One region of the Streptomyces sp. NBC_00237 genome, then DNA from elsewhere that is predicted to be linked to it. Evidence: riboswitches for the same ligand, from Rfam matches in the RefSeq annotation. Region 1 holds a riboswitch; the other holds the start of a gene.

The links. A riboswitch is a leader RNA that binds a small molecule or an ion and turns the genes downstream of it on or off. The one in region 1 is predicted to bind cobalamin.
Region 2: it holds a riboswitch for cobalamin, as region 1 does, so the genes downstream of both, OG897_RS11285 (cobalamin biosynthesis protein) here and OG897_RS05550 (ABC transporter substrate-binding protein) in region 1, are expected to answer to the same signal.

Annotation. Positions count from the first base shown of each region.
Region 1 covers NZ_JAPEMT010000001.1:1,289,462-1,294,058, reverse strand. Annotated here, with positions in the region: gene OG897_RS05555 (iron ABC transporter permease) at 1-848, opposite strand, end outside; gene OG897_RS05550 (ABC transporter substrate-binding protein) at 856-1,851, opposite strand; cobalamin riboswitch at 1,888-2,021, opposite strand; gene OG897_RS05545 (M67 family metallopeptidase) at 2,104-2,520, opposite strand; gene OG897_RS05540 (amino acid permease) at 2,592-4,049, opposite strand; gene OG897_RS05535 (DUF2017 domain-containing protein) at 4,508-4,597, opposite strand, start outside.
Region 2 covers NZ_JAPEMT010000001.1:2,556,255-2,560,851, reverse strand. Annotated here, with positions in the region: gene OG897_RS11295 (inorganic phosphate transporter) at 1-1,094, shown strand, start outside; gene OG897_RS11290 (hypothetical protein) at 1,123-1,344, shown strand; cobalamin riboswitch at 1,493-1,632, shown strand; gene OG897_RS11285 (cobalamin biosynthesis protein) at 1,703-2,653, shown strand; gene OG897_RS11280 (cobyric acid synthase) at 2,650-4,224, shown strand; gene OG897_RS11275 (putative cobaltochelatase) at 4,507-4,597, shown strand, end outside.

The DNA.
Region 1 (4,597 bases):
CGCGCGGCGTGCGGGACCAGCAGCCCGATGAAGCCGATCGCCCCGGACACGGACACCAGCACCCCCGTGACCAACGACGTGAGGACGAAGACCCCCGCCCGGAACCGCGACGTGTCGAGCCCGAGGACGGTCGCCCCCTCCTCCCCCACCAGCATCAGATCCAGCGGTCGGGCGAGGGCGACGAGCAGCACGGTCCCGGCCGCCAGCACCACCGCAGGCAGCGGCAGCATGTCCCACCGGGCACTCCCGAGCCCGCCCAGCGTCCAGTACATGGCCTCCTGGAACTGCTCCCGCTTGGCGGAGGTGACCATGACGAGACTGGTCAGCGCCGACAGGACGTACGCGACCGCGACCCCCGCCAGCACCAGCCGCGTCCCCGTCATCTGCCCCCCGCGCCGGGCCAGCGTGTACACGAGGACCAGCGCGAGCAGCGACCCCGCGAACGCCCCGGCGGGCATGGTCACGGTCGTCGCGAGCCCCAGCCCGCCGCCGATCCCGAAGACGATGACGAGCACGACCCCCGCCGACGCCCCGGAGGAGATCCCGAGCAGGTACGGATCGGCCAGCGGGTTGCGTACGAGCGCCTGGAGCACCGTGCCGACCACGGCCAGCCCCGCTCCGACGATCGCCCCGAGCAGGATGCGCGGCATGCGCACGTCCAGCACGATCGTGCGGAAGGGGCTCGGCCCGGCCTGCCCGGTGACGATCTCGACGACCTGCCCGGCGGGAATGCGGACCTGCCCGAGGGCCAGCCCGGCGATCATCGCCGCCGCGAGGGCTGCGGCGAGGACCGTCAGGACGAGGGTGTAGCGGAGCGGCCCGCGAGCGGGCGGAGTCTTGCAGCTCACGGCTGGGCTACTTCTTCAGCTCGGGGTGGAGCTGGAGGGCGAGCCGTTCGATGGCGGCGGGGGCGCGGACGCCGACGAGGATCTCGGAGAGCGGCATCACGGCGAACTTCTTGTTCTTGATCGCCGGGACGTCCTTCAGCACCGGGTCGTCGAGCAGCCGCTTCTTCTTCTGTTCGACGGTCGTCGAGCCGTAGTCGATGATCATGATGACGTCGGGCTTGCGGGTGACGACCTGCTCCCAGGAGGCGTCGGTGAAGGACTTCGGGATGTCGGCCATGACGTTCTTGCCGCCCGCGCGGGTGATCATCTCGTTGGCCATGCCCTTGCCGCCGGCGGTCTGGGCGGTCTTGTCCCCGCTGTCGTACGCGAAGACGCTGACCGGCTTGACGTCCTTGAGCCGGGCCGCCGTGCCGTCGATGGTCCTCTTCGCCCCGGCCACCCACGCGTCGGCGCGGTCCGCGACGCCGAAGGTGCGGCCGACCTCGGAGATCTCGCGGTAGATGTCGTCGACGGCGCTGGAGCCCTCGGTGCAGTACTCGATGTTGAGGCGGGACTCGATGCCGGACTTCTTGAGGTCCTCGCGGCCCCGGCCCTGCTTGGTGTCGAAGGCGGAGGCGTAACCGCCGTAGACGAAGTCGGGGTTGGCGGCGAGGAGCTTCTCCTGGGAGGGGTACTCCTTGGCGACGACCGGGATCGCGTCGTACTCCTTCGCGTACTTCGGGAGCACCTTGTCGTCGAGGTAGGCGGAGCCGGTGATGGACTTGGCGAGGCCCAGTTCCAGCAGCACCTCGGTGGCGTGCTGGTTCATGGGCAGGGCGCGCTCGGGGGCCTTGGTGAAGGTGGTCTTCACGCCGCAGTTCTCGACGGTGTACGGGAAGCCCTTGGCGGCCTTGGCCTGCGGCTTCTTCTCGCTGGGCTGGTCGCTGCCGCAGGCGGTGAGCGGGAGCAGGGCCGCGACTGCGGCGGATATGACGAGCGCGGTGCGGGCATGGCGGACGGACATGCGGGGGCCTCCTCGGGGGATTTCCTCGTCCCCTCGTACGGATGGGAGGCGGCAGGCCAGTTCCTGGCTATCCGGACGGGGCTGCGGGGCCACGTCCGGTCACAGTGGCGGGACCGTGCCGGATTCGCACCGGCTTCCTGGGCCCTGCCGCCCATTCGCGGACAGTGTCTCACCTGGGGGTTCGCCCCCCACTAACCGGTGCGCATCCGAGCCTCGCGGGGGCCTTACCGTGCCGCCCCCTCCGCGACGGGGCTACCCGACGAGCTCGATCTCTTCCTCCGTGATCACGCCGTCCACGATCCGGTACGAGCGGAACTGGAAGTCGCCCAGGCCGTCGGTGTCGGCAGTCGAGACCAGGACGTAGTGCGCGCCGGGCTCGTTCGCGTACGTCACGTCCGTACGGGACGGATATGCCTCGGTCGCCGTGTGCGAGTGGTACACGATCACCGGCTCCTCGTCCCGGTCGTCCATCTCCCGGTACAGCTTCAGCAGGTCGCCCGAGTCGAACTCGTAGAACGTGGGCGAACGGGCCGCGTTCAGCATGGGGATGAAGCGCTCGGGACGCCCGGTGCCCTCCGGGCCCGCGACGACGCCGCACGCCTCGTCGGGGTGGTCGGCCCGCGCGTGGGCCACGATCTGGTCGAAAACGGTCCGGGAAATGGTCAGCATGCGGCCAGGATATGCAAAGGGTCCCGCCCGTACCGAGGGATGGTACGAGCGGGACCGCATCGCGAGACGGGCTACTTCCCGGCGGCGAACTTCTCCGGGTTCCTGGCCTTCATGACCAGGTAGGAGACGCCCAGGAGCAGGGCCCAGATCGGGGCGCCGTACAGCGAGATCCGGGCGTCCTCGTCGATGCCCATCAGCACGATGACCATGAAGATGAAGGCGAGCGCGAACCAACTGGTCCACGGGGCGCCCGGGGCCCGGAAGGACGACTTGGGCAGCAGGCCCGCGTCGGACATCCGGCGGTACTTGATCTGCGAGCAGAGGATCATGATCCAGGCCCACATGCCGGAGATGGTGGCGAAGGAGACGACGTAGTTGAACGCCTCGCCCGGCCACTGGTAGTTGATCCACACGCCGACGAGCATCAGGGCGGCGGAGAAGGACGTGCCCGCGAGGGGCAGACCGCGGGCCGTCAGCTTGGTGAAGAACTTCGGGGCCTGGCCGTTGAGGGCGAGGTCGCGCAGCATCCGGCCGGTGGAGTACATGCCGGAGTTGCAGGAGGAGAGGGCGGCGGTGAGGACCACGAAGTTGACGATCGCGGCGCCGACACCCAGGCCCATCTTCTCGAAGGCGGCGACGAACGGGGAGATGCCCGGCTGGAAGTGCGTCCACGGGACGACCGACAGGATCATGATCAGCGCGCCGACGTAGAAGACGGCGATGCGCCACGGGACGGTGTTGATGGCCTTCGGCAGGACGGTCTTCGGGTCCTTCGACTCGCCCGCCGTGACGCCGACCAGCTCGACGGCGAGGAACGCGAACATGACCATCTGGAGGGTCATGAGGGTGGAGCCGACGCCGTTGGGGAAGAAGCCGCCCTCGGACCAGAGGAGGGAGACGGAGGCGGTGTCCCCGGCGTCGGAGAAGCCGAGCGTCACCACTCCGGCGCAGATCAGGATCATGCCGATGATGGCCGTCACCTTGACCATCGAGAACCAGAACTCCAGCTCGCCGAAGAGCTTGACCGAGATCAGGTTCGCGCCGAAGAGGATGACCGTGAAGATCAGCGCGAAGACCCACTGCGGCTGGTCGAGCCAGCCGGAGGCGTCCTTCGTCCAGTACTGCATGTACGCGGAGGCGGCGGTGACTTCCACGATCCCGGTGACGACCCAGAAGAGCCAGTACGTCCAGCCGGTCACGAACCCGAAGAAGGGGCCGAGGAACTCGCGGGCGTACTCCGAGAAGGAGCCGGACACCGGGCGGTACATGAGCAGCTCGCCGAGCGCCCGCATGATGAAGAAGATGACCAGGCCCGCGATGGCGTACGCGAGGATCAGGCTGGGTCCCGCCTTGGAGATGCCCTTGCCCGCGCCGAGGAAGAGGCCCGTTCCGATGGCGCCGCCGATGGCGATCATCTGGATCTGGCGGGCGCCGAGTCCTCGCTGGTAGCCCTCGCCCGAGTTGTCCTCGGTCGCGCCTTCGGCCTCACTGCCGTCGCCGTGCTTCTTGTCGACCTGCACTGAGGTCATGATCGTGCGCCTTTCTCCATGCGATCCGGCCGTATCGCTTCTGCTGCGCGGCGCGGATCGACTGTGACGATCCTTTTCGGGGCGGGTGCCCCCGGATGTGGAATGGAGTGCATCGCCGGGTTCGTCCGGCGTCAGCGCCCCCACGGAACAGGGGTGGCGTCCGTGGGTGGTCGTGCAGATCTATCACGGCGGAGGGGGTGATCGATCAGTGGTTTGTGCCCTATTGCACAGGCAAATGCAGACAAAACTCCCCTGCTACGGCAAAGCGTGCAGGGGAGTTTGACCTAACCGTTATTCGGATTTGAGCGTCCGCTGAGCGAACACGTACGGTCCAGCAGGTGATACGGGCACCCGAAGCGGAATGCGGCTGTAGGGCCTCACGGGAGCCCCGCACGCAGCCTTACGGGAACCCCACGGGAGCCCCACGAAAGCCTCACGGCATCGAGGTCTGCGCAGCCTCACGGCATCAAGGTCTCCACGAGCGTCTCCTGCATCCCGCCCAGCCACAGGTACGCCATCACCATCGGCTTGCGCGGGTCCTCGTCGGG
Region 2 (4,597 bases), 1.3 Mb from region 1:
AGACGATCTCCGGGGGGCTGATCAACGAAAGCGGCATCACGACGGAAGTGATCTTCGCGGCACTGGTCGGCGCCATCCTCTGGAATCTGTTCACCTGGCTGATCGGCCTGCCGTCCAGTTCCTCCCACGCACTCTTCGGCGGCCTCATCGGCGCCACCCTGATGTCGGTGGGCGCCTCCGGCGTCAACGGCAGCGTCGTCATCACCAAGGTGCTGCTGCCCGCGATCGCCGCGCCGATCGTCGCCGGTCTCGCCGCGTACTTCGCCACGAAGCTCACCTTCAAGCTGGCGTCCAAGACCGACGAGAAGGCCACCGCGAAGGGCTACCGCGCGGGCCAGATCGCCTCCGCCGGTCTCGTCTCCCTCGCGCACGGCACCAACGACGCGCAGAAGACCATGGGTGTCATCACCCTGGCCCTGGTCACCGGCAACGTGCTGGCCCCCGGCGCGAACCCCCCGCTGTGGGTCATCGTCTCGGCCGGTGTCGCCATCGCGCTCGGCACCTACCTCGGCGGCTGGCGCATCATCCGCACCATGGGCAAGGGCCTCACCGACCTCAAGCCGCCGCAGGGCTTCGCCGCCCAGACCGGTGCCGCGACGGTCATCCTGGCCTCCTCGCACCTCGGCTTCTCCCTCTCCACCACCCAGGTCTGCTCCGGCTCCGTGATGGGCTCGGGCCTCGCGCCGAAGGGCGGCGTGGTCCGCTGGTCGACCGCGACCCGGATGTTCGTCGCCTGGGGCCTGACGCTGCCGGCCGCCGGCGCGGTCGCCGCGGCCGCCGAGTTCCTCACCGGTCAGGGCACGTGGGGCGTCGCCGCCGTCGCGGTCCTGCTGGTCGCGGGCTCCGGCGTGATCTGGACGCTGTCCCGCCGCAAGCCGGTCGACCACACCAACGTCACCGCCGACGACCTGCAGGGCCCGGCCGCCCCGCTCGCCCCGGCCGAGCCCGCGGGTGTCGTCACCACCGCCATGGCCGCGGTCACCCCGCCCCCGGCCGGTGTCTTCCCGTCCGACGCCACCCACGCGGCCACCGGCGACTTGAAGGCCACCATCCACTCCCCCGCCGAACCGGCCCGCCCGGCCGCGTCGGTCTGAGGGCCCAAGGGTCTAAGGACGCAATCGCATGAACATCGACTGGGCAGCTCTCGGCACCGTCTTCGGTGTCAGCCTCGTGGCCACCATCGCTCTGGTGGGCCTGTTCACCCTCGGCATCGTGGGCCTCGCCAAGCAGGAGAGCGCCACCGCTTCGGGCGGCTCGGCGGCCATGGCGCGCACGGGCGCGTACGCCTGCTTCGCGCTGTGCGCGGCGGCCGTGGCGTACGGCATCTTCCTGATCGTCGCCTGACCGGCGCTCCACCCCCGCTTCACAGAACCGCCCCGCGCCCCGTGCGCGGGGCGGTTCTGCGTGCGCCCCCGTGGACCCCTCGGCGACCCCCTGTGGGCCTCCGCACACCGGCCTCCCGCAGGTCAACCCCAGGTTGACGGTTGTTCGCGGGGCGTGGTGGACTGCCGGAGCCATTACGGCGGCATGGAGAGGAAGCCGGTGCGAATCCGGCGCGGTCCCGCCACTGTCACCGTGCGGCTCGCGAGAGCCGTACGGAAGCCAGGAACTCCCAGCCGCTCGTCACGTCGAACGCAGGGCGCGGACCCTGAGTTAAGGACACGTCGCCATGCCCGGCTGCGGTACACGCGGTTCCGTTGTCATGCCCCCGTACACATTCGCCGTCGGTGCGGCTCTCGGGATGCTCGGTGACGCCGTCTTCGGCGACCCCCGTCACGGCCATCCCGTCGCCGCCTTCGGGCGTGCCGCCGGAGCCGTCGAGAAGGTCCTGTGGCGCGACGACCGGGGACGGGGCGTGCTGCACACCCTGGTCTGCGTCGGCGGGGCGGCCACGGCCGCCGCCGTCACCTCCCGTCTGGTACGCCGCTCCCCCGCCGCCTCCGTCGCGTTGACGGCCGCCGCCACGTGGTCCGTCGTCGGCGGTACGTCACTGGGCCGCGAGGCCCGTGCGATCGGCGGGGCGCTGGCCGCCGGGGACCTGGAGCTGGCCCGCGAACGCCTGCCGCACCTGTGCGGGCGCGACCCGCAGGCCCTGGACGGCCAGCAGATGGCGCGTGCCGTGGTCGAGTCCGTCGCCGAGAACACCTCGGACGCGGTGGTGGGCGCGCTGGTGTGGGGTGCGGTCGGGGGCGTGCCGGGCCTCGTCGCGTTCCGGGCCGTGAACACGCTGGACGCGATGGTCGGGCACAAGTCGGCGCGCCACCGCCGGTACGGGTGGGCCTCGGCACGCCTGGACGACGTGGCGGGCTGGCCGGGGGCACGCCTGACGGCGGCGCTCGCGGTGCTGGCCGGGGACGACACCCGGGGCGCCCTGCGGGCCTGGCGTGCGGACGCCGCCGCCCACCCGAGCCCCAACGCGGGCCCGGTCGAGGCGTCCTTCGCGGGCGCGCTGGGCGTGCGGCTCGGCGGAACGCTGTCGTACGCGGGCCGGGTGGAGCACCGGGCGGTGCTCAACGGGGAGAGCGGGCGGCCGGTGGCCGTGCCCGACATCGAACGTGCGGTGCGGCTGTCGCGCCGGGTGGGCGTGCTGGCGCTGGCCGCGTGTGCGGCGGGGCGGCTGGCGGCGTCCGTGCTGAAGGGGCGTACATCATGAGCGGCGGCGGACTGCTGGTCGCGGGAACCACGTCGGACGCGGGCAAGAGCGTGGTCACGGCGGGGATCTGCCGGTGGCTGGTGCGGCAGGGGGTGAAGGTCGCCCCGTTCAAGGCGCAGAACATGTCGCTGAACTCGTTCGTGACGCGGGAGGGCGCGGAGATCGGCCGCGCGCAGGCGATGCAGGCGCAGGCGGCGCGGGTCGAGCCGACCGCTCTCATGAACCCCGTCCTGCTCAAGCCCGGCAGCGACAAGTCGAGCCAGGTGGTGCTGCTCGGCAAGCCCGTGGGCGAGATGAGCGCGCGCGGCTTCTTCGGCACGGCGGGCGGGAAGACGTACGGGAAGGGGGTCCAGGGCGGGCACCGGGAGGCGCTGCTCGGGACGGTCACGGAGTGCCTGGCGGAGCTGCGCGCGAGTTACGACGCGGTGATCTGCGAGGGGGCGGGGAGTCCCGCCGAGATCAATCTGCGGCGGACCGACATCGTCAACATGGGGATCGCCCGGGCCGCGAACTTCCCGGTGGTGGTAGTCGGGGACATCGACCGGGGCGGGGTCTTCGCGTCGTTCTTCGGGACGACGGCGCTGCTGGCGAAGGAGGACCAGCGGCTGGTCGCGGGCTACCTGGTGAACAAGTTCCGGGGCGATGTGTCGCTGCTGGAGCCCGGGTTGGACATGCTGGAGGACCTCACCGGGCGCAAGACGTACGGCGTGCTGCCCTTCGCCCACGGGCTGGGCATCGACGAGGAGGACGGGCTGCGGGTGTCGCTGCGGGGCGCGGTCCGGGAGTCCGTGGTCGCGCCGCCGGTCGGCGAGGACGTGCTGCGGGTCGCGGTGTGCGCGGTGCCGCTGATGTCGAACTTCACGGACGTGGACGCGCTGGCGGCGGAGCCCGGCGTGGTCGTCCGCTTCGTGGACCGGGCGGAGGAGCTCGCGGACGCGGACCTGGTGGTCGTGCCGGGAACGCGGGGCACGGTCCGGGCGCTGGAGTGGCTGCGCGAACGGGGACTCGCCGACGCGTTGGCACGGCGGGCCGCCGAGGGGCTGCCGGTGCTGGGGATCTGCGGCGGCTACCAGCTGCTGGGCGAACTGATCGAGGACGAGGTGGAGTCGCGGGCCGGGGTCGTCGAGGGGCTCGGGCTGCTGCCGGTGCGGGTGAGGTTCGCCCGTGAGAAGACCCTCGCACGGCCGGTGGGTTCGGCGCTGGGCGAGCCGGTGGAGGGTTACGAGATCCATCACGGGGTGGCGGAAGTGCTGGGCGGGGAAGGGTTCATCTCTGATGACGATGGACACAGCCTGGACGGGTGCCGGGTGGGGGCGGTGTGGGGCACCCACTGGCACGGGTCGCTGGAGAGCGACGGATTCCGGCGGGCGTTCCTGCGGGAGGTGGCAGTGGCTTCCGGGCGCCGGTTCGTGCCTGCTCCGGACACGAGCTTCGGGGGCTTGCGGGAGGAGCAGTTGGACCGGCTGGGGGACCTGATCGAGGAGCACGCGGACACGGACGGGCTGTGGCGGCTGATCGAGTCCGGTGCGCCGGTGGGGCTGCCGTTCGTGCCGCCGGGGGTACGGGGGTGAGGCGGGGCCCCGGGCGGGGTGCGGGCTGCACCGGGGCGAGGCGGGGCCAGCTCCGGGGCGGGCCCGGAGCGAGAGAGGCCGCCCCCTTGCCCGCCCTCCCCCAAGCTCTCGGCTTCGCTCGAGCAGGGGGTCCCCCCCTCGCCCCCCCCGGGGGCGGCCCCGCCGCCCAAGGAGGCTCGGCGGAAGCGGCGCCGCGTGGACGCGGCCGGCCATGACGCACGCGCACATGACCGGGACCACCACCCGGCCGCACGGAAGTGACGAACCGATGATGGAGACCGTATGAGTACGCCTTATCCCTTTACCGCGATCGTCGGGCAGGACGACCTCCGGCTCGGGCTCTTGCTCAACGCCGTGTCCCCCGCCGTCGGCG